One region of the Bradyrhizobium sp. ORS 86 genome, then DNA from elsewhere that is predicted to be linked to it. Evidence: predicted binding sites of a transcription regulator. Region 1 holds the regulator's gene; the other holds the start of a gene.
What was found. The regulator PhoB, encoded in region 1, activates phosphate uptake and scavenging genes when phosphate is short. The targets are predictions, from matches to a motif close to TGTCATNNANCTGTCAT.
Positions count from the first base shown of each region.

Region 2: a site for PhoB is predicted at 4,005-4,021, ahead of P6U25_RS01860 (DUF2794 domain-containing protein). Genes of this name have one in related genera too.

Region 1 covers NZ_CP120699.1:7,335,710-7,345,380, forward strand. Annotated here, with positions in the region: gene P6U25_RS33940 (Hsp33 family molecular chaperone) at 1-669, opposite strand, end outside; gene argF (ornithine carbamoyltransferase) at 907-1,833, opposite strand; gene P6U25_RS33950 (aspartate aminotransferase family protein) at 1,833-3,041, opposite strand; gene P6U25_RS33955 (GcrA family cell cycle regulator) at 3,526-4,038, shown strand; gene phoB (phosphate regulon transcriptional regulator PhoB) at 4,262-4,972, opposite strand; gene phoU (phosphate signaling complex protein PhoU) at 5,031-5,750, opposite strand; gene pstB (phosphate ABC transporter ATP-binding protein PstB) at 5,762-6,580, opposite strand; gene pstA (phosphate ABC transporter permease PstA) at 6,577-7,422, opposite strand; gene pstC (phosphate ABC transporter permease subunit PstC) at 7,427-8,416, opposite strand; gene pstS (phosphate ABC transporter substrate-binding protein PstS) at 8,638-9,648, opposite strand.
Region 2 covers NZ_CP120699.1:388,998-398,668, reverse strand. Annotated here, with positions in the region: gene P6U25_RS01875 (ABC transporter permease) at 1-1,816, shown strand, start outside; gene P6U25_RS01870 (Bax inhibitor-1/YccA family protein) at 2,051-2,842, shown strand; gene P6U25_RS01865 (GNAT family N-acetyltransferase) at 2,929-3,459, shown strand; gene P6U25_RS01860 (DUF2794 domain-containing protein) at 3,574-3,942, opposite strand; gene P6U25_RS01855 (DUF1223 domain-containing protein) at 4,487-5,248, opposite strand; gene acnA (aconitate hydratase AcnA) at 5,496-8,216, opposite strand; gene ccmA (heme ABC exporter ATP-binding protein CcmA) at 8,454-9,056, shown strand; gene ccmB (heme exporter protein CcmB) at 9,053-9,671, shown strand, end outside.

The sequences.
Region 1 (9,671 bases):
CGGCGCGTCGCCGGGATGCAGATCGGCCTGCTTGGCGCGTTCCGGCGCCTTCGGCAGGAATTGCAGCATGATGCCGCCGGCGCGCCAGTGCAGCTTGCCACCTTCGCCGCCGCGCATCTCCTCGCCGACCGCAAGACGGACCCGCGTCGGGATCTGCTCGGAGCGCAGGAAATACTCGTGGGCCGCATCTTCCAGGCTGCCGCCCTCCAGCGCGACCAGCCCCTGATAGCGACTCGTCTTCGAGCCCTGGTCGATGGTCATCGCCAGATGCCCCTTGCCGAGCAACTCACCGGAGCTGAGGCCCGGCGTGAGGCGGGCGGCGTCGTAGCGCGCATAAGCACGCAACTGGTCGGGCGCCCGGAAATCGACGATCAGGAGCGAGACCGGGCCGTCGGTGCGGGTCTGCAGGATGAAGCGGCCCTCGAACTTCACCGACGAGCCGAGCAGCGTGGTCAGCACGATCGCCTCGCCCAGCAGCTTGCCGACCGGCGGCGGATAATCGTGCTTGTGCAAGATCTCGTCGAGCGCCGGGCCGAGCCGGGTCAGCCGGCCGCGCAGGTCGAGCGCGTCGACCTCGAAGGCCAGCACTGCGTCGTCAACCGGAATGGCCGATGGCGCGCGGGTTGGCGCCTCGGCAGCGATTTTGGTGTCGGGGGATTGTGGAACCATGGCGCTCTATCTGGGGTCTCGGACCACAAAACGAAAGGGGTTCAGCATACCGAGGATCGACGTCGTCCCTGCGAAAGCAAGGGACCAACCACAGGATTTTCTCGCGGCACAAGGCGTCTCCCCTCGTGCCTCTTTCAGGGGTCGCGGCGTAAGAGTCCCGGCTCGCGCGGAGCCTGTCATCGGGCGCGCATTCGCGCGACCCGTTGGCTTGGCCGGGACGACAGTCTTGTGGTGGCCTTACGCGACCGCGTCAAAACACCAGGCCAGAATGCCCTTCTGCGCATGCAGGCGGTTTTCCGCCTCGTCGAACACGACGGACTGCGGACCGTCGATCACCTCGTCGGTGACCTCTTCGCCGCGATGCGCCGGCAGGCAGTGCATGAACAGCGCGTCGGGCTTGGCGAGCGACATCAGCTTGGCATTGACCTGATAGGGCCTGAGCACGTTGTGGCGGTGCTCGCCCTCCTTGTCGCCCATCGACACCCAGGTGTCGGTGACGACGCAGTCGGCGCCACGGACCGCGGCCTCCGGATCGCTGCCAAGCACGATCGGCGCGCCGGTCGCCTTGATCCAGTCGCGCATCGCCTTCTTCGGTGCGAGCTCCGGCGGCGTCGCCACGTTGAGATTGAACTTGAAGCGCTCGGCGGCGTGCGCCCAGGAGGCGAGCACGTTGTTGTCATCACCGGTCCAGGCCACCGTCTTGCCCTCGATCGAGCCGCGATTTTCCTCGAAGGTCATCAGGTCGGCCATCACCTGGCAGGGATGCGAGCGTCGCGTCAGCCCGTTGATCACGGGAACGGTGGCGTGCGCTGCGAGCTCCAGCAGCGCATCGTGGTTGAGGATGCGGATCATGATCGCATCGACATAGCGCGACAGCACGCGCGCGGTGTCGGCGATGGTCTCGCCGCGGCCGAGCTGCATCTCGGCGCCGGTCAGCATGATCGATTCACCGCCGAGCTGGCGCATGCCGACGTCGAACGAGACCCGCGTACGGGTCGATGGACGCTCGAAGATCATCGCCAGCGTCTTGCCTTCGAGCGGCTTCTTGCCCTTCTCATGGGCCTTCAGCTTCGCCTTCATGGCGGCACCGGCCGAGAGCATGTTGCGCAACTCGCCGAGCGGCAATTCGTTGATGTCGAGGAAGTGGCGGACCGGCTTGCTCATCATCCGGCCGCCTTCTTCGGCTGCGCCGCCGACAGCGCGGAGCAGGCGCGCTCGAGACTTCCGATGGCCTGGTCGATTTCGGCCTCGGTCACGATCAGGGGCGCGAGGAATCGCACGACATTGTCGCCGGCGCCGACGGTGAGCAGCTTCTGCTCGCGCAGCGCGGTGACGAGGTCGCCCGAGGGCACCACGGCCTTAACACCGATCAACAGGCCTTCGCCGCGCACGTCCGAAATCACGCCGGGATAGCGATCGACGACCGAAGCAAGCTTCTGCTTGAGCAGCAGCGACATCCTCTGCACGTGATCGAAAAAGCCGGGTTTGAGCATCACGTCGAGCACGGCATTGGCCGCCGCCACCGCCAGCGGATTGCCGCCGAAGGTCGAACCGTGCGAGCCCGGTGCCATGCCGGCCGCAGCCTTTGCGCTCGCCAACACCGCGCCGATCGGGAACCCGCCGCCGAGCGCCTTCGCGAGCGACATCACGTCGGGCGTCACGCCGACGCGCTTGTAGGCGAACAATTCGCCGGTGCGGCCCATGCCGGTCTGCACCTCGTCGAATGCAAGCAGCAGGCCGTGCTCGTCGCAGAGCTGGCGCAGCGCCTTGAAGAAGGCTTGCGGGGCCGAGCGCACGCCGCCCTCGCCCTGCACCGGCTCGATCAGGATGCCGGCGGTGTGCGGTCCGATCGCCTTCTTCACGGCCTCGATGTCGCCGTGCGGAACCTGGTCGAAGCCGTCCATCGGCGGACCGAAGCCCTCCAGATATTTGGCGGAACCGGTGGCGGCGAGCGTTCCGAGCGTGCGACCGTGGAACGCGCCTTCGAAGGTGACGATGCGGTAGCGCTCGGGATGTCCCTTGGAGAAGTGATAATGGCGAACCAGCTTGATCACGCCTTCCGTCGCTTCCGCGCCGGAATTGCAGAAGAATACGTAGTCGGCAAAGCTCTGCTCGCAGAGCCGCGCGGCGAGCGCCTCGCCGTCCGGGCTCTTGAACAGGTTCGACATGTGCCAGAGCTTGGTCGCCTGTTCCTGGAGCGCCCTGACCAGATGCGGATGCGCATGCCCGAGCGCGTTCACCGCGACGCCCGAGGTGAAATCGAGATAGCGGTCGCCGTTGGTTGCGATGAGCCAAGCGCCCTCACCGCGCTCGAAGCCGAGATCGACCCTGGCGAAGACGGGAAGCAGATGCGACGTGGCGCTGTTGGTCATGGCAATCACTGACGGGTTTGAGGCCGACAATTGCCGCGTGCCTTGACGCCAGCGCAGCAACGGCCAGCTTCGGAAAACAAAACGTGCCGCCTTTTCGGGCGGCACGTGGCGGGCATTGTATGCTGCGGGCAGTCTCTGTCAATCGCTACGAAGTGGCCTTCCTGCAGTGCGAAACGCGCGCAATCCGGAGCATTCCGGTGAGGTGGAAAAGCCTCATTGCAATGCATAAGTGTCGGAACATGTGGACGCGCTGCCGCGGACTCTTGCGCCAGAGTCACGCCATATTGTAGCGTTTGGACTGTCGGATACGACATCTCGTGCGGCAGTACTGGACCCTCTAAGTAGCTTTCGTTCTGCGTACACGTTCGGGCGCAAAACCGCGTCCGGCGAGGGCTAAGGGATTCTGACCGCAGGGATATTTGTCAGATTTGGCTCGCAGCGCCGCTCCGATGACTGGCCGGCGCAAGGCGAAGGGAAGAATGCGATGACGGTATTGACCTGGTCCGATGATCGCGTCGAGCAGCTCAAGAAGCTCTGGGAGGCGGGCCTGTCGGCCAGCCAGATTGCGGCGGAACTCGGCAATGTGACGCGAAACGCCGTGATCGGCAAAGTGCATCGGCTTGGCCTGTCCGGCCGTGCCAAGGCCCCTTCCACCGCTGCCCCGCGACAGCGCAAGGCCCGTCCCGCCCAACACATGATGCGGGTGGCGCGTCCGGTCTCGCGCGGCAACACCGCGCTCGCCCACGCCTTCGAGGTCGAGCTGGAGCCGGATCCGGTCGCCTACGACAATGTGGTGCCGATGAGCCAACGGCTGTCGCTGCTCGAGCTGAACGAGGCGACCTGCCACTGGCCAGTCGGCGACCCCTCGAGCCCCGAATTCTTCTTCTGCGGCGGCAAGGCGCTCACCGGCCTGCCCTATTGCGCGCACCACTCGCGCATCGCCTACCAGCCGGCTGCCGACCGGCGCAGGCCCGCCAACAAGCCGCCGACCCGGTGAGTAGCATAGGCCGTGGAAACAAAATCCCCGCGCAAGCGGGGATTTTTTTGTGAAGGGACCACCTCTACGTCACCAGCGTCGTCCTGCCGCAGGCCGGGCCCCATACGCTGCGGCTTGTGTTGTGAACGGGACTCGTCGTTCCAACTTCGCGCAACAATTTGCATTCGGGGTTATGGGTCGCGGCTTTTGCCGGGACGACGCTGTGGTTATTTGCTGCCGCGCCTTACGGCTGCGGCTCCGCCTTGGCGAAGCGGTCGTCGAGCGCATAGCCGGCACCGCGCACGGTGCGGATCGGATCCTGCTCGCGGCCGGGATTGAGCAGCTTGCGCAAGCGGCCGATGTGCACGTCGACAGTCCGCTCGTCGATATAGATGTCGCGGCCCCAGACGCTGTCGAGGAGTTGCTCGCGGCTGAACACGCGGCCGGGATGCTCGAGGAAGAACTCGAGCAGGCGATACTCGGTAGGCCCGAGATCGATCGGCCGGCCGGAGCGCGCGACGCGACGCTTCTCGCGGTCGAGCTCGATATCGCCGTAAGTCAGCACGGTCGCGAGCCGCTCAGGGCTCGCGCGGCGCAACAGGCCCCTCACGCGCGCCAGCAGCTCCGGCACCGAGAACGGCTTGACGATGTAATCGTCGGCGCCGGTGGCGAGGCCTCGCACCCGCTCGCTCTCCTCGCCGCGCGCCGTCAGCATGATGATCGGAAGCTGCTTGGTCTCGGGTCGCGCCCGCAGGCGGCGGCACAGCTCGATGCCGGAGAGGCCGGGCAGCATCCAGTCAAGCACCACGAGATCGGGAACACGCTCCTTCAGCCTTGTGTCGGCATCGTCGCCGCGCCCGACCGTCTCGACGTCGTAGCCTTCCGCGTCGAGGTTGTAGCGCAACAACGTCGTCAGCGCTTCCTCGTCTTCGACTACCAGAATGCGTGCGCTCATCGGTCTATGGTCTTTCTCTGTGTTGATCCGTTGCCCGAACGCGAACCAGCACCTTCAGCTAGCCGTTGCCCGGCACTGTGGTGGCAAAGGTGGTCATGTCACCCTTCGGGCGCTTGTCGGTGATCTGCTGGCCTTCGATCATGTAGAACACGGTTTCGGCGATGTTGGTGGCATGGTCGCCGATCCGCTCGATGTTCTTGGCACAGAACATCAGATGGATGCAGAACGAGATGTTGCGCGGATCCTCCATCATGTAGGTGAGCAACTCGCGGAACAGCGAGGTGCAGATCGCGTCGACCTCCTCGTCGCCCTTCCAGACCGCCATCGCGGCCGGCAAATCGTGTGCGGCGTAGGCGTCGAGCACCGACTTGACTTGCGACAGCACCAAGTCGGTCATGTGCTCCAGGCCGCGGATCAGCTTCAGCGGCTGGAAATCGCTCTCCAGCGCCGCGACCCGCTTGCCCATGTTCTTGGCAAGGTCGCCGATCCGTTCGAGGTCGGTCGCCACCCGCATTGCGCTGACGATCTCGCGCAGGTCGATCGCCATCGGCTGGCGGCGCGCAATCGTCAGCACCGCGCGCTCCTCGATGATGCGCTGCAGGCTGTCGATCTCGACGTCGGCGGCGACGACGCGCTTGCCGAGCGCGACGTCGCGGCGGATCAGCGCATCGACGGACTCGGTGATCATGCGCTCGACGAGGCCGCCCATCTCGGCGACCAGGCGGGTGAGTTCCTGCAGGTCGCTGTCGAATGCCTTGGCGGTATGTTCAGAAACCATCGCTTGTCTCCTCAGCCGAACCGGCCGGTGATGTAGTCCTGGGTGCGTCGATCACTCGGCGAGGTGAAGATCTTGTTGGTGTCGTCGAACTCGATCAGTTCGCCAAGATACATGAAGGCGGTCTTGTCGGAGACGCGCGCCGCCTGCTGCATGTTGTGGGTAACGATCGCGATCGTGTAGTCCTCGGACAGTTCCTGGATCAGCTCCTCGACCTTGGCGGTCGAGATCGGATCGAGCGCCGAGCACGGCTCGTCGAACAGGATCACCTCGGGTCGCACCGCGACGGTGCGCGCGATGCACAGGCGCTGCTGCTGGCCGCCGGACAGCGAGAGGCCCGAGGCGTTCAGCTTGTCCTTGACCTCGTTCCACAGCGCGCCGCCGCGCAGCGCCTTTTCGACCCGGTCGTCCATCTCGGACTTCGAGATCTTCTCATAGAGGCGGATGCCGAAGGCGATGTTCTCATAGATCGTCATCGGGAACGGCGTCGGTTTCTGGAACACCATGCCGACCCGCGCGCGCAACAGGTTGAGGTCGAGCTTGGGGTCGAGGATGTTGGTCTGGTCCAGCATCAACTGGCCGACGGCGCGCTGACCCGGATAGAGATCATACATCCGGTTGAAGATGCGCAGCAGGGTCGACTTGCCGCAGCCCGACGGGCCGATGAACGCCGTGACGCGGTTGGTACCGAGCGTCAGGTTGATGTTCTTCAGCGCGTGGTGCTCGCCGTAATAGAAGTTGAGGTTGCGCACCGTCACTTTCGGCGGCGCCTCTGGAAGCGGCACCTGGGGGACGTGGCTCGCGGCAGTCATCGAAACGGAAAGCTCGGTCATTTTGCGGCCCTTTCGGCACCTAGGATGCGCGCGCCGATATTGAGCGCGAGCACGGTGAAGGTGATGAGCAGTGCACCGCTCCAGGCCAACTCCTTCCAGTAGGCATAGGGGCTCTGCACGAAGTTGTTGATGGTCACCGGGAGATTGGCCATCGTGCTGGTCAGGTTCAGGCTGAAGAACTGGTTCGAGAGCGCGGTGAACAGCAGCGGCGCGGTTTCACCCGCGACGCGGGCGGTGGCCAGCAACACACCGGTGATCAGACCCGATCGGGCGGCACGATAGGCGATCCGCTTGATGACCAGCGAACGCGGCAGGCCGAGCGCGCTTGCCGCCTCGCGCAGCGGATTAGGCACCAGCAGCAGCATGTCCTCGGTGGTGCGCAGCACGACCGGGATCACGATCACCGCGAGGGCCAGGGAGCCGGCGATCGCCGAGAAGCCGCGCATCGGCACCACCACGGCGCCATAGATGAACAGGCCGATGATAATCGACGGCGCGCTGAGCAGGATATCGTTGATGAAGCGGATCACCGAGGTGAGTTTGTCATGTCTACCGTACTCGGCAAGATAGGTGCCGGCGAACAGGCCAAGCGGCGCGCCGATACCGACCCCGATCACGGTCATGATGATCGAACCGACGATGGCGTTGAGCAGACCGCCTTCGGTCGAGCCAGGCGGCGGGGTGTTCTGGGTGAAGAGCTGCACGCTCAGCCCTGCGACGCCGTTGTAGAGCAGCGTGAGCAGGATCAGCGCCAGCCAGGTGACGCCGAATAGCGCGGCGCTGACGCAGAGAGCGCGGACGACGATGTCGCTGCGGCGGCGGGATTTGTAGATCGGGTTCATGGCGTCACTTCCCCGCCTTCTTTTCCAGACGCAGCAGCATCAAGCGCGCCGCCGCGAGCACGAAAAAGGTCAGCACGAACAAGAGCAGGCCGAGCAGGATCAGGCCGGACTGGTGCAGGCCGTCGCTTTCGGCGAATTCGGAGGCGATCGCCGCCGAGATCGTGGTGCCCGGCGCGAAGATCGACGAGGAGATGCGAAACGAGTTGCCGATGATGAAGGTCACCGCCATGGTCTCGCCGAGCGCACGACCGAGCGCCAGCATGATGCCGCCGATCACGCCGACCCGGGTGTAGGGGATCACGACGCTGCGGACGACCTCCCAGGTGGTGCAGCCCATGCCGTAGGCGGCTTCCTTCAGCACCGACGGCACGGTCTTGAACACATCGACCGAGATCGCGGTGATGAACGGCAGCACCATGATCGCGAGGATCAGCGAGGCGTTGAACAGGCTGAGATAGGACGGCGGACCGGCGAAGATGCTGCCGAGCACCGGCACGCCCTCGAAGATCCGGATCATGAACGGCTGGAACGTGTTGGCGAGGAACGGGCCGAGCACGAAGAAGCCCCACATGCCGTAGATGATCGAGGGGATGCCGGCGAGCAACTCGACCGCGATGCCGATCGGCCGGCGCAGCCATTGCGGGCAGAGTTCGGTCAGGAACACGGCAATGCCGATGCCCACGGGAATGGCGATCAGCATGGCGATGGCCGACGTGATCAGGGTGCCGTAGACCGGACCAAGCGCGCCCAGCACCGGCGGATCGGCCGAGGGAGCCCAGCGCTGGGTCCACAGGAAGGCGAACCCGTATTCCTTCATCGCCGGCCAAGCACCAACGATCAACGACAGGATGATGCCGCCGAGGATCAACAGAACCGAAATCGCCGAAATCCGGGTGATCCAGTAAAAGGTGGCATCACCGAGCTTGAACGCGCTGAGGGCCTTGGCGCGATCGTAAGTTCCGGCAGCTTCCATCACATCGCTCTGAACAGCCATGTCTGCCACGCCAATCCCCTCTCTACTATGTAAAGGCTACGCAATCCGCTACGCCCCGAAGCGATCGTCGCCGACGTTCTTTGACCGACGCCGTTCCCGTTGCGCCTTCCGGAGCGCCGCTCCCGGACTCCAGGCTTGTCGCGATAATGACGGAGTCCGGATCCGGTTGCAGAAGCTGTGCCGCCCCGCGGGCGGCACAGCTTTGGTTCGAAACGTCGGAGTTAGCTCTTGATCTCGGAGGTCCAGGTCTTCTCGATCTGCTGGACGACATTGCCTGGCATCGGGATGTAGTCGAGCTCCTCGGCCATCTTGTCGCCGTTCTTGAACGCCCAGCGGAAGAACTTGAGCGCTTCCTGGGACGCCGCCTTATCGGTCGCTTCCTTGTGCATCAGGATGAAGGTCGCCGCCGTGATCGGCCAGGACTTGTCGCCGGGCTGGTCGGTCAGGATCACGTAGTAGCCCGGCGTATGCGACCAGTCGGCGTTGGAAGCGGCGGCCTGGAAGGCGTCGACCGTCGGCTGCACCGTCTTGCCGCCCTTGTTGACCAACCCAGTGTAGGTCAGCTTGTTCTGCTTGGCGTAGGCATACTCGACGTAACCGATCGAGTTCTTGGTCTGGCTGATGTTGCCGGACACGCCCTCGTTGCCCTTGGCGCCAACGCCGGTCGGCCATTCGACCGCGGTGCCCTCGCCGACCTTGCTCTTCCAGTCAGCGCTGACCTTCGAGAGATAGTTGGTGAAGTTGAAGGTGGTGCCCGAACCGTCCGAGCGGCGGACTACGGTGATCGCGGCCGAGGGCAAGTTGACCTTCGGATTGAGCTTCTTGATCGCCGGATCGTCCCACTTGGTGATCTTGCCGAGATAGATGTTGGCAAGCGTCTCGCCGTCGAACACCATCTCGCCGGGCTTGACGCCGTCGAGGTTCACGACCGGAACGATCGCACCCATGACCATCGGCCACTGGACGAGACCGTCCTTCTCAAGCTGCTCGACCTTGAGCGGCATGTCGCTGGCGCCGAAGGTGACGGTCTTCGCCTGGATCTGCTTGATGCCGCCGCCCGAGCCGATCGACTGATAGTTCAGACCGTTGCCGGTCTCCTTCTTATAAGCGTCGGCCCATTTCGAATAGATTGGGAACGGAAATGTCGCGCCCGCGCCGGTAATATCGGCAGCGAAGGCCGACGTCGACGCGGCGACCAAGCCGGCAGCGACGATTGTCTTGATGAAATTCATGCTGATCTCCCTTGCTGAGCGAA
Region 2 (9,671 bases), 760 kb from region 1:
GGAAGTCCGCAGCCGCAGCAATGCCTCGCCGCAGCTCGAACGCAGCATCAACCGCTTCACGCAATTCCTGACCCTGGTCGGCCTTGCCGCGCTGCTGGTCGGCGGCGTCGGCGTCGCCAATGCGGTGAAGAGCCATATCGACCGCCGCCGCGACGTCATCGCCTCCTTCAAGGCGCTCGGCGCCACCGGCCGCGACGTCTTCACGATCTATCTCACCCAGGTGGTCGTGCTGGCTGGAATCGGCTCGGTGATCGGTCTTATGCTCGGCGCCGCACTGCCGTTCGCGATCGTCACCCTGTTCGGCACGCTGCTGCCGCTGCCCGTGGTGCCGTCCGTGCATCCGGATGAGCTTGCGCTCGCCTTCATCTACGGGCAGCTCACCGCGCTCGCCTTCGGCCTTTGGCCACTCGGCCGGGTCCACGACGTGCCGGTGGCCGCGCTGTTCCGCGAGACCGTCACCAGCGAATGGCATCGCCCGCGCTGGAGCTATCTCGCGCTGATGGCAGTCGTGATCGCCCTGCTGATCGCGGTCGCGATCGGGCTGTCCTACGACAAGCGGGTTGCCACTGTGTTCGTCGTCGCCTCGATCGCAGTGTTCCTGCTGCTGCGCGGAATTGCCGAACTGCTGATGGCCGTGGCGCGGCGGTTGCCACGCAGCCGCATGACCATGCTGCGGCTCGCGATCGCCAACATCCATCGGCCCGGAGCGCTGACGCCGTCGGTCGTGCTGTCGCTGGGCCTTGGGCTTGCGGTGCTCGTCACCATCACCCAGATCGACGGCAATCTGCGCCGCCAGTTTCTGGCGGCGCTGCCGGAGCGGGCGCCGTCGTTCTTCTTCATCGATATCCCCTCCACCGAGGCCGACCGCTTCGGCAGCTTCCTCAAGCAGATCTCACCGGATTCGACGGTCGAGGACGTGCCGATGCTGCGTGGGCGCATCGTCGCCGCCCGCGGCGTGAAAGCCGACCAGCTCAATCCGACGGTAGACTCGGAATGGGTGCTGCAGAGCGACCGCGGCCTGACCTACACCGGCGAAGTGCCCAAGGGCTCGAAGATTGTCGAGGGCGAGTGGTGGGGTCCCGACTACAGCGGCCCTCCGCTGGTTTCGATGGAGAAGAAGATCGCCGATGGCTTGGGCCTGAAGATCGGCGACGAGATCGTCGTCAATGTGCTCGGCCGCGACGTCCCGGCGAAGATCGCCAATCTCCGCAATATCGACTGGCAGGGACTCGGCATCAACTTCGTGCTGGTGTTCTCGCCGAATGCTTTCAAGGGCGCGCCGCACAGCCATGTCGCGACCCTGACGGAGCCACATCCGGGTTCCGTCGAGGACGCCCGCATCATCAAGCAGGTCGCCGACGCCTTCCCGATGGTGACGAGCGTGCGTGTCCGCGAGGCGCTCGAGACGATCGGCAGCGTCGTCAGCAACCTTGTGCTGGCGATCCGCGGCGCCAGCGCCGTGACGCTGCTCTCCGCCATCCTGGTGCTGGGCGGTGCATTGGCCGCCGGCCATCGCCACCGGGTCTACGACGCCGTGATCCTCAAGACGTTGGGCGCCACGCGAGCACGACTGCTCGGCGCCTACGCGCTGGAGTATCTGATGATCGGCTTTGCAACTGCCGCGTTCGGAGTCATCGCCGGTTCGATCGCGGCCTGGTTGATCGTGACGCGGCTCATGACACTGAGCTTCATCTGGCAGGCCGGCAGCGCCGCGCTGGTCGTGGTCGCAGCATTGATCGTCACGGTCGGATTGGGGCTGGCCGGAACGCTGCTGGCGCTGAATCAGAAACCCGCCTCGGTGCTGCGGAATTTGTGACAATTTGTAGCGCCGCCGACACCGTATTTCACTGCAAATGCCGGGCCAGAGCGACATTCGGCCGCGCGTGGAAGCTTGCGTCGGATGTGTTAATTTCCCACATACCAACCGGGTCGGATGATCGGTTTGATGACACCGAATTAATGTTCGGCAAACCGCGCCATCTGAGATAGATTTACGACCGGCGCCGCAAATCCCTTGCGCTCCACCGGGACCAACCACGGGAATTCGACCATGTCGGACCTAGACCGCAACTACGCTTCTCCTTTCGGCCGGGCCGCCGGGCGCATTGACGCTGCGGCCGTCGACGCCGGTCTGCGCGCCTACATGCTGCGCATCTACAACTACATGAGCATCGGCCTGGCCATCACCGGCTTTGCCGCGCTCGGTGTCTACATGGCTGCGGTGACCGGCGATCCGTCCGCCGCCGTCGCGAAGTTTGGCAATGCCTATCTGACGCAGTTCGGCTACGCGATGTTCGTCAGCCCGCTGAAGTGGCTGTTCATCCTCGCCCCTCTCGTGATGGTGTTCGTCATCTCGGCCGGCATCAACCGCTTGGCACCCTCGACCGCCCAGTTGCTGTTCTGGGTGTTCTCGGCGCTGATGGGCCTGTCGCTGTCGTCGATCTTCCTGGTGTACACGCACACCTCGATCGTGCGCGTGTTCTTCATCACCGCGGCGACGTTCGGTGCGCTCAGCCTTTACGGCTACACCACCAAGCGTGACATGAGCGGCATGGGCTCGTTCCTGTTCATGGGCCTGATCGGCATCATCATCGCCAGCCTGGTCAACCTGTTCCTGGCGAGCTCGGCGCTGCAGTTCATCGTGTCGGTGGTCGGCGTGCTGGTGTTCGCGGGTCTCACCGCCTGGGACACCCAGCGGCTGAAGAACGACTACATCTACGGTTACGCCTCGCAGGGCGGCGCGATGGCAGAGCGTGCGGCGATCACCGGCGCTCTCTCGCTCTACCTGAACTTCATCAACCTGTTCACGCTGCTGCTGCAGCTCCTCGGCCAGCGCGACTGACGCGCAACGCCGACCGGACAGATCGAAGAGCCCCGGCCCAACGGCCGGGGCTTTTCTTTTGCGCGGAGCAAAAATAGTGTCGCGCCATGTCAATTCCGGAAATCAGGCCGACCGTTGAGGCGGACCTTCCTTCGATCACCGCGATCTATGAGCATGCGGTGCGTTTCGGCACCGCCACGTTCGAGCTGATTCCGCCCGACCTCACCGAGATGACCCGCCGCTACCGGGCGCTGATCGATGGCGGCTTTCCTTATTTCGTCGCCGCGCACGAGGGTCGCGTGGTCGGCTATGCCTATGCCGGCCCCTATCGGCCTCGACCGGCCTACCGCTTCACGGTCGAGAACTCGGTCTATCTGGATCCCGCGCTCCATCGCCGCGGCATCGGCCTGCAACTGATGGAGCGCTTGATCGCCGAATGTGGAGCCCGCGGCTTTCGGCAGATGATCGCCGTGATCGGTGATTCCGCCAACGCCGGCTCGATCGGCATGCATCGCAAATGCGGGTTCCAGATGATCGGGACGCATCCGAGCGTCGGCCTGAAGTTCGGCCGCTGGCTCGATACCGTGATGATGCAGCGCGAGCTCGGCGAAGGTGCCGGAACGGTGCCAACGGATTAGCCAAGATCCGTAGCCCGGACGGAGCGCAAGCGAAATCCGGGGGCCGGTTTATCCGCGGACGCAAACCCGGATTGCGCTACGCTCCATCCGGGCTACGGCGTTGAATTGGTCCACCTAGACCAACGCCAGCTTGCGATCGATCACGAGCAACACGCGCTCCAGCTCATGGCCGCGGCGCAGGATCAGGCCTGTTGCCGAGATCACGCTGTACATGCCCTGCTTGCGCGCGAGGCGCGGGTCCTTCTCGATCCGGTAGATCGGCACTTCGGAGGCCCGGCGAAACACCGAGAACACGGCGCGCTCTTTCAGGAAGTCGATCGCGTAGTCGCGCCACTCGCCATCGGCGACCATGCGGCCATACAGATTGAGAATGCGATTGAGCTCAAGTCGATTGAAGGTCACGCGGTTGGGCTGGGCCGCGGCGGCGGGGCGCGCCACGGCGCGCATCCCGCTCGGATCAGTGTCCTCCGACATCAAACTCATCGAGCGCCTCCTGTCATCCCGGTGACGACCTTGTTCCGAAGGCCGGTGTCGTTCTCCGGGATCGTCACGAGGCTGACATGATCGCGCTAAGCGAGGGGCATCGCAAGGGGCCATTCACAATGCAAAGCAGGCGTAAACCATGTCAGGGGCGCGACGGATTGTCCAAAAAAGAGTCACGGGAACGTTAGCGGAATCATATTGCTGCCCAACTTCCGCCCACCGCCCGCCCCGCTGCTCTGCGAAAAGAAAACCCTGCGTTGGCCCGGTCCTTTCGGTTCCGGATTCCTCAGCCCCCAGCCCCCCGGGGCCGTCGGGATCGGGCCTGTACGCGGGGGAGTTGATCCCCAACACTGGGCCAACGAAAGTTGGTCCTTTTTGTTTTTGGCCACCTTCACGCCCGATCGAAACGCGCGGAGTCTGGCCACCCTCAACGCAACAGATTTCGGGACGGATATTGGTGATGTCTCGGAGAGACGGCCCGCGGCCCTCAGGCCTGCGTTCGCTCAAAGCGTGACGCCGGCCTCAAAAGGCAATCATGCGCACCTTAGTGTAGTGACGTGAATGCTGCGCCGAGCATGGGGCCCGGCCTGTCCCGACTGCCATCCTGGACATACACCGCGGCGGCATCGACGCCCTCGCGCGTGATGTTTTCCAGCGGCACGGTCCAGCTTCCGGACGAACCGTTCCAGTCGCCGACCTTCAGCAGATTGCGGACCACATTGTGGTAGGTGATTTCGCGGCCGCGATTCTCGCCGCGTCCAATCGAGATCGGCACCGATTTCGAGATCGAGCAGATCCAGACTTCGCCACGCGCTGCCGCCGGCGACTTGGACGCCGCCACCGAAACATTGATCTGCTTGCCTGTCAGCGTCATCGACACCGGCACCGACATCACGCCCGCGCTCCTGTCGGTGTCCTTGATGGCGCTCTCGATGGAAGCGCGATCGCTGCCGATCACATGCGCCGAGCCGTTGATCACGGCCTGCGGCGTGTAGACATCGCGATCGCCGCGCATATGCGAATAGGCTTTCTGACGCGCACTGAAGCGCGAATCGGCCAGCGTATCCTTCCAGCCGAGATAGTCCCAATAGTCGATCGGCATGCTCAGCGCGATGACGCTCGGATCTTTCGCAAGATCGCCGATGATCTTATCCGCTGGCGGACAGGACGAGCATCCCTGTGAGGTGAAGAGTTCGACGACAGCACGCGGGTCGGCGTGGGCAGGGCGGATGATGGCGACGATTGCGCAGATACCGAGCGCGCTGGACCATCGCGAGATACGATTATAGGCCATCATCGCTGTCATACTGCGAACCAGTCGTGATGATTTCCATCCGTATTTGTACGGAGCATGAAGTTGTCCCTGAACCGCGTGCCCCAAAACGCGAGAAAGCGGCCTTTTCTTAGGCCGCCTTCTTTTTAGCCGCTACTCACTAAGCGGTGAGGCACTGATCACAAATCCGCGTTGGAGCATGATCCGGAAAAGTGTGAAGCGGTTTTCCCCCGCGACAAACGCAAGGCGTTTGCGCGGAGATCATGCTCAAACAAAGGGCCTAGGCGGCGAGTTTGCGCAGCACATAGTGCAGGATGCCACCGTTGCGATAGTAATCGAGCTCGTCGAGCGTATCGATCCGGCAGAGCAGCGGGACTTCCTTCTTGCCACCGCCATTCGACGTGATCTCGGCAGTCAACGTCTGACGCGGCTTCAGGTCACCCTGGAGCCCGCGGATCGTGACCGTCTCGTCGCCCTTGAGACCGAGCGAGGACCATGACGTGCCTTCCTGGAAGGTGAGTGGAAGCACACCCATGCCGACCAGGTTGGAGCGATGGATGCGCTCGAAGCTCTGGCAGATCACCGCGCGCACGCCGAGCAGGCGGGTGCCCTTTGCGGCCCAGTCGCGCGACGAGCCGTTGCCGTATTCGGCGCCGGCGAACACCACCAGCGGCACGCCCTCATGCTGGTACTTCATCGCCGCGTCGTAGATCGACATCTGCTCGCCGTCGGGCCAATGCTTGGTCAATCCGCCTTCCGGAATATTCCCGTCGGCGCCCTTCAGCATGAAGTTCTTGATGCGGATGTTGGCGAAGGTGCCGCGCATCATCACTTCATGGTTGCCGCGGCGCGTGCCGTACTGGTTGAAGTCGGCAGGACGCACCTGGTGCTCGCTCAGGAACTTGCCGGCGGGCGAGGTGAGCTTGATCGAACCGGCCGGCGAGATGTGGTCGGTCGTGATCTTGTCGCCGAACATCGCAAGGATCCGCGCATCGACCACGTCGGCGATCGGTTCGGGCTCCTTCTTCATGCCTTCGAAGTAAGGCGGGTTCTGCACATAGGTCGAGCTCATGTTCCAGCGATACGTCTCGCTCTCGCTGGTCTTGATCTTGCGCCAGTTGGTATCGCCCTTGAACACGTCGGCGTACTTCTTCTTGAAGATCGTCGCCGTGACATACTTCTTCATGAAGGCGTTGATCTCTTTCGCCGTCGGCCAGATGTCCTTCAGGAACACCGGCTTGCCGTCCTTGCCGATGCCGAGCGGCTCGACCGCGAGATCCTTGGTCACGGTGCCGGCAAGCGCATGCGCGACCACGAGCGGCGGCGAGGCGAGGTAGTTCGCCTGCACGTCCGGCGAGACGCGGCCTTCGAAGTTGCGGTTGCCCGACAGCACCGCGGCGGCGACGATGCCGTTGTCGTTGATCGACTTCGAGATCTCCTCCGGCAGCGGGCCGGAATTGCCGATGCAGGTGGTGCAGCCGAAGCCGACCAGGTTGAAGCCGACCTTGTCGAGATCCTTCTGCAGGCCGGAATTGGCGAGATATTCCGCAACCACCTGGCTGCCCGGCGCGAGCGAGGTCTTCACCCACGGCTTGGCCTTCAGGCCCTTGGCGGCCGCATTGCGCGCCAAGAGGCCGGCGCCGATCAACACGCTCGGGTTCGAAGTGTTGGTGCAGGAGGTGATCGCGGCGATCACGACGTCGCCATGGCCAAGATCGAAATCGCGGCCCTCGACGGCGTAGCGCTTTTCCTCACCATCAGGCTTCTTGTACTCGTTGGCCAGTGCGCTGGCGAAGCCGGAGGCGACCGACGGCAATGCGATGCGGCCCTCGGGGCGCTTCGGCCCGGCCATCGACGGCACGACGTCGCCGAGGTCCAGCGTCAGCGTGGTGGTGAACACCGGATCGGCCGACTTGGCGGTGCGGAACAGACCCTGCGCCTTGGCGTAGGACTGCACCAGCTTGACGCGATCAGCCTTGCGGCCCGAGGTCTTCAGGTAGTCGATGGTCGCAGCGTCGACCGGGAAGAAGCCGCAGGTCGCGCCGTATTCGGGCGCCATGTTGCCGATGGTCGCCTTGTCTGCGACCGAGAGATAGTCAAGGCCCGGGCCGAAGAACTCGACGAACTTGCCGACCACACCCTGCTTGCGCAGCATCTGGGTGACCGTCAGCACGAGGTCGGTTGCGGTGACGCCTTCCTTGAGCTGACCCTTGAGCTTGAAGCCGACCACTTCCGGCAGCAGCATCGACAGCGGCTGGCCGAGCATGCAGGCTTCGGCCTCGATGCCGCCGACGCCCCAGCCGAGCACGGCGAGGCCGTTGACCATCGTGGTGTGCGAATCGGTGCCGACCAGCGAGTCGGGATAGGCGACCTCGAAGGTGCCGGTCTTCTTGCCGACCGTCATCTTCTCTTTCTTGGTCCACACTGTCTGCGCGAGATATTCGAGATTAACCTGGTGGCAGATGCCGGTGCCGGGCGGCACCACCGAGAAGTTCGAGAACGCCTTCTGGCCCCACTTCAGGAACTCGTAGCGCTCCTGATTCTGCTTGTATTCCTCGACCACGTTCTTCGCGAACGCCTTGTTGTCGCCGAAGAAGTTGACGATCACCGAGTGATCGATGACGAGATCGACCGGCACCAGCGGATTGATCTTCTCGGCATCGCCGCCGAGCTTCTGCATCGCGTTGCGCATCGCCGCGAGATCGACCACCGCCGGAACGCCGGTGAAGTCCTGCATCAGCACCCGCGCCGGACGGAAGGCGATCTCATGCTCGAGCTGGCGCTTCTTCAGCCATTTCGAGACCGCGACGATGTCGTCCTTTTTGACCGTGCGGCCGTCCTCATTGCGCAGCAGGTTCTCCAGCAGAACCTTCATCGAATACGGCAGCTTCGAGATACCCTTCAGTCCGTTCTTCTCTGCCTGGGGCAGGCTGTAATAGACGTAGGTCTTGCCACCGACCTTCATGGTCTTGCGGCATTTGAAGCTGTCGAGCGAGGTCATGCGAGGAATCCCAATTCTCAGTTATACCCATGAGAGGTATTTTAACACCGTCGACCGCGCCGGCCGTGAGGATCGGCCAGGTGACTTGCGGCCGCCGACTGTGTGCTGCATCAAGTTCCGGGCTTATAGAATCTTTCTAGAAGCGCCGCCACACCGACAAGCGTGCGACAGCATTGCGCGACCCAAAAATTCTCACGCGGTAGCCAAAGATTTCAGAGGGCTGTGACAAGGAGAAACATGCGGCTCTCGGGGCGAAATCTGACATGCGTGCGCGGCGGCCGTGAGGTGTTTTCCGGTCTGGATTTTTCGGCCTCCTCCGGCGAGATCGTCGCTGTCACGGGCCCGAACGGCTCGGGGAAGACGTCGCTCCTGCGCGTCATTGCGGGGCTGCTGGTTCCCGTCGAGGGCGCGATCGCATTGGACGGCGGCGATGTCGAACTGAGCCTGCCCGAACAGGCACACTATCTCGGCCACCGCGATGCGCTGAAGCCGGCGCTCAGCGTGCTTGAGAATCTGTCGTTCTGGCGCGAATTCCTCGGTGGCAAGGCGGAGGACGCCGAACAGTGCCTCGCCGCCGTGGCGCTGGACCACGCCGCGCATCTGCCGGCGGCGTATCTCTCCGCCGGCCAGCGCCGCCGGCTGTCGATCGCGCGCCTGCTGTCGGTGCGACGGCCGGTGTGGCTGCTCGACGAGCCGACATCAGCGCTGGATGCTGCCGGCCAGGAGTTGTTCGTCGGATTGATGCGCGATCATCTCGCGGGCGGCGGACTCATCATCGCCGCGACCCACCTACCGCTCGGACTCGAATCGCGCGACCTGCGGATGGGAGGCGCGGCATGACCGCGCTCGCTGCATTGATCCGTCGCGACATCAGGATCGCGCTGCGCGTCGGCGTCGGCGGCGGCGCGCTGATCGGCGTGCTGTTCTTCCTGGCCGTCACGGTGCTGATGCCGTTTGCGGTGGGGCCGGATCTCGCGCTGCTGTCGCGGCTCGGCCCCGCGATCCTTTGGCTTGGCGCGTTGCTGGCAAGCCTGCTCACCCTCGACCGCCTGTTCATGGCCGACCATGACGACGGCTCGCTCGACCTCCTCGTGATGAGCCGGACGCCATTGGAACTCGCCTGCGCGGCCAAGGCGCTGGCGCACTGGCTCGCGGCGGGCCTGCCGCTGATCGTGGCGACGCCTGCGCTCGGCCTGCTGCTCAATCTCGACGGCAGCGCGACGCTGGCGGTCGCACTGACGCTGCTCGCGGGAACGCCGGCGCTGACCTTCACCGGCATGATCGGCGCGGCACTGGCCGTGACGCTGCATCGGGGCGGGCTGTTGCTGGCGGTGCTGGTGCTGCCGCTGTCGATCCCCGTGCTGATCTTCGGCGTTGCGGCATCGCAGGCCGCGATATCCGGCCCGGTGCCGTTCGGAACGCCGTTCTCGATCCTCTGCGCGCTCTCTCTCGTCA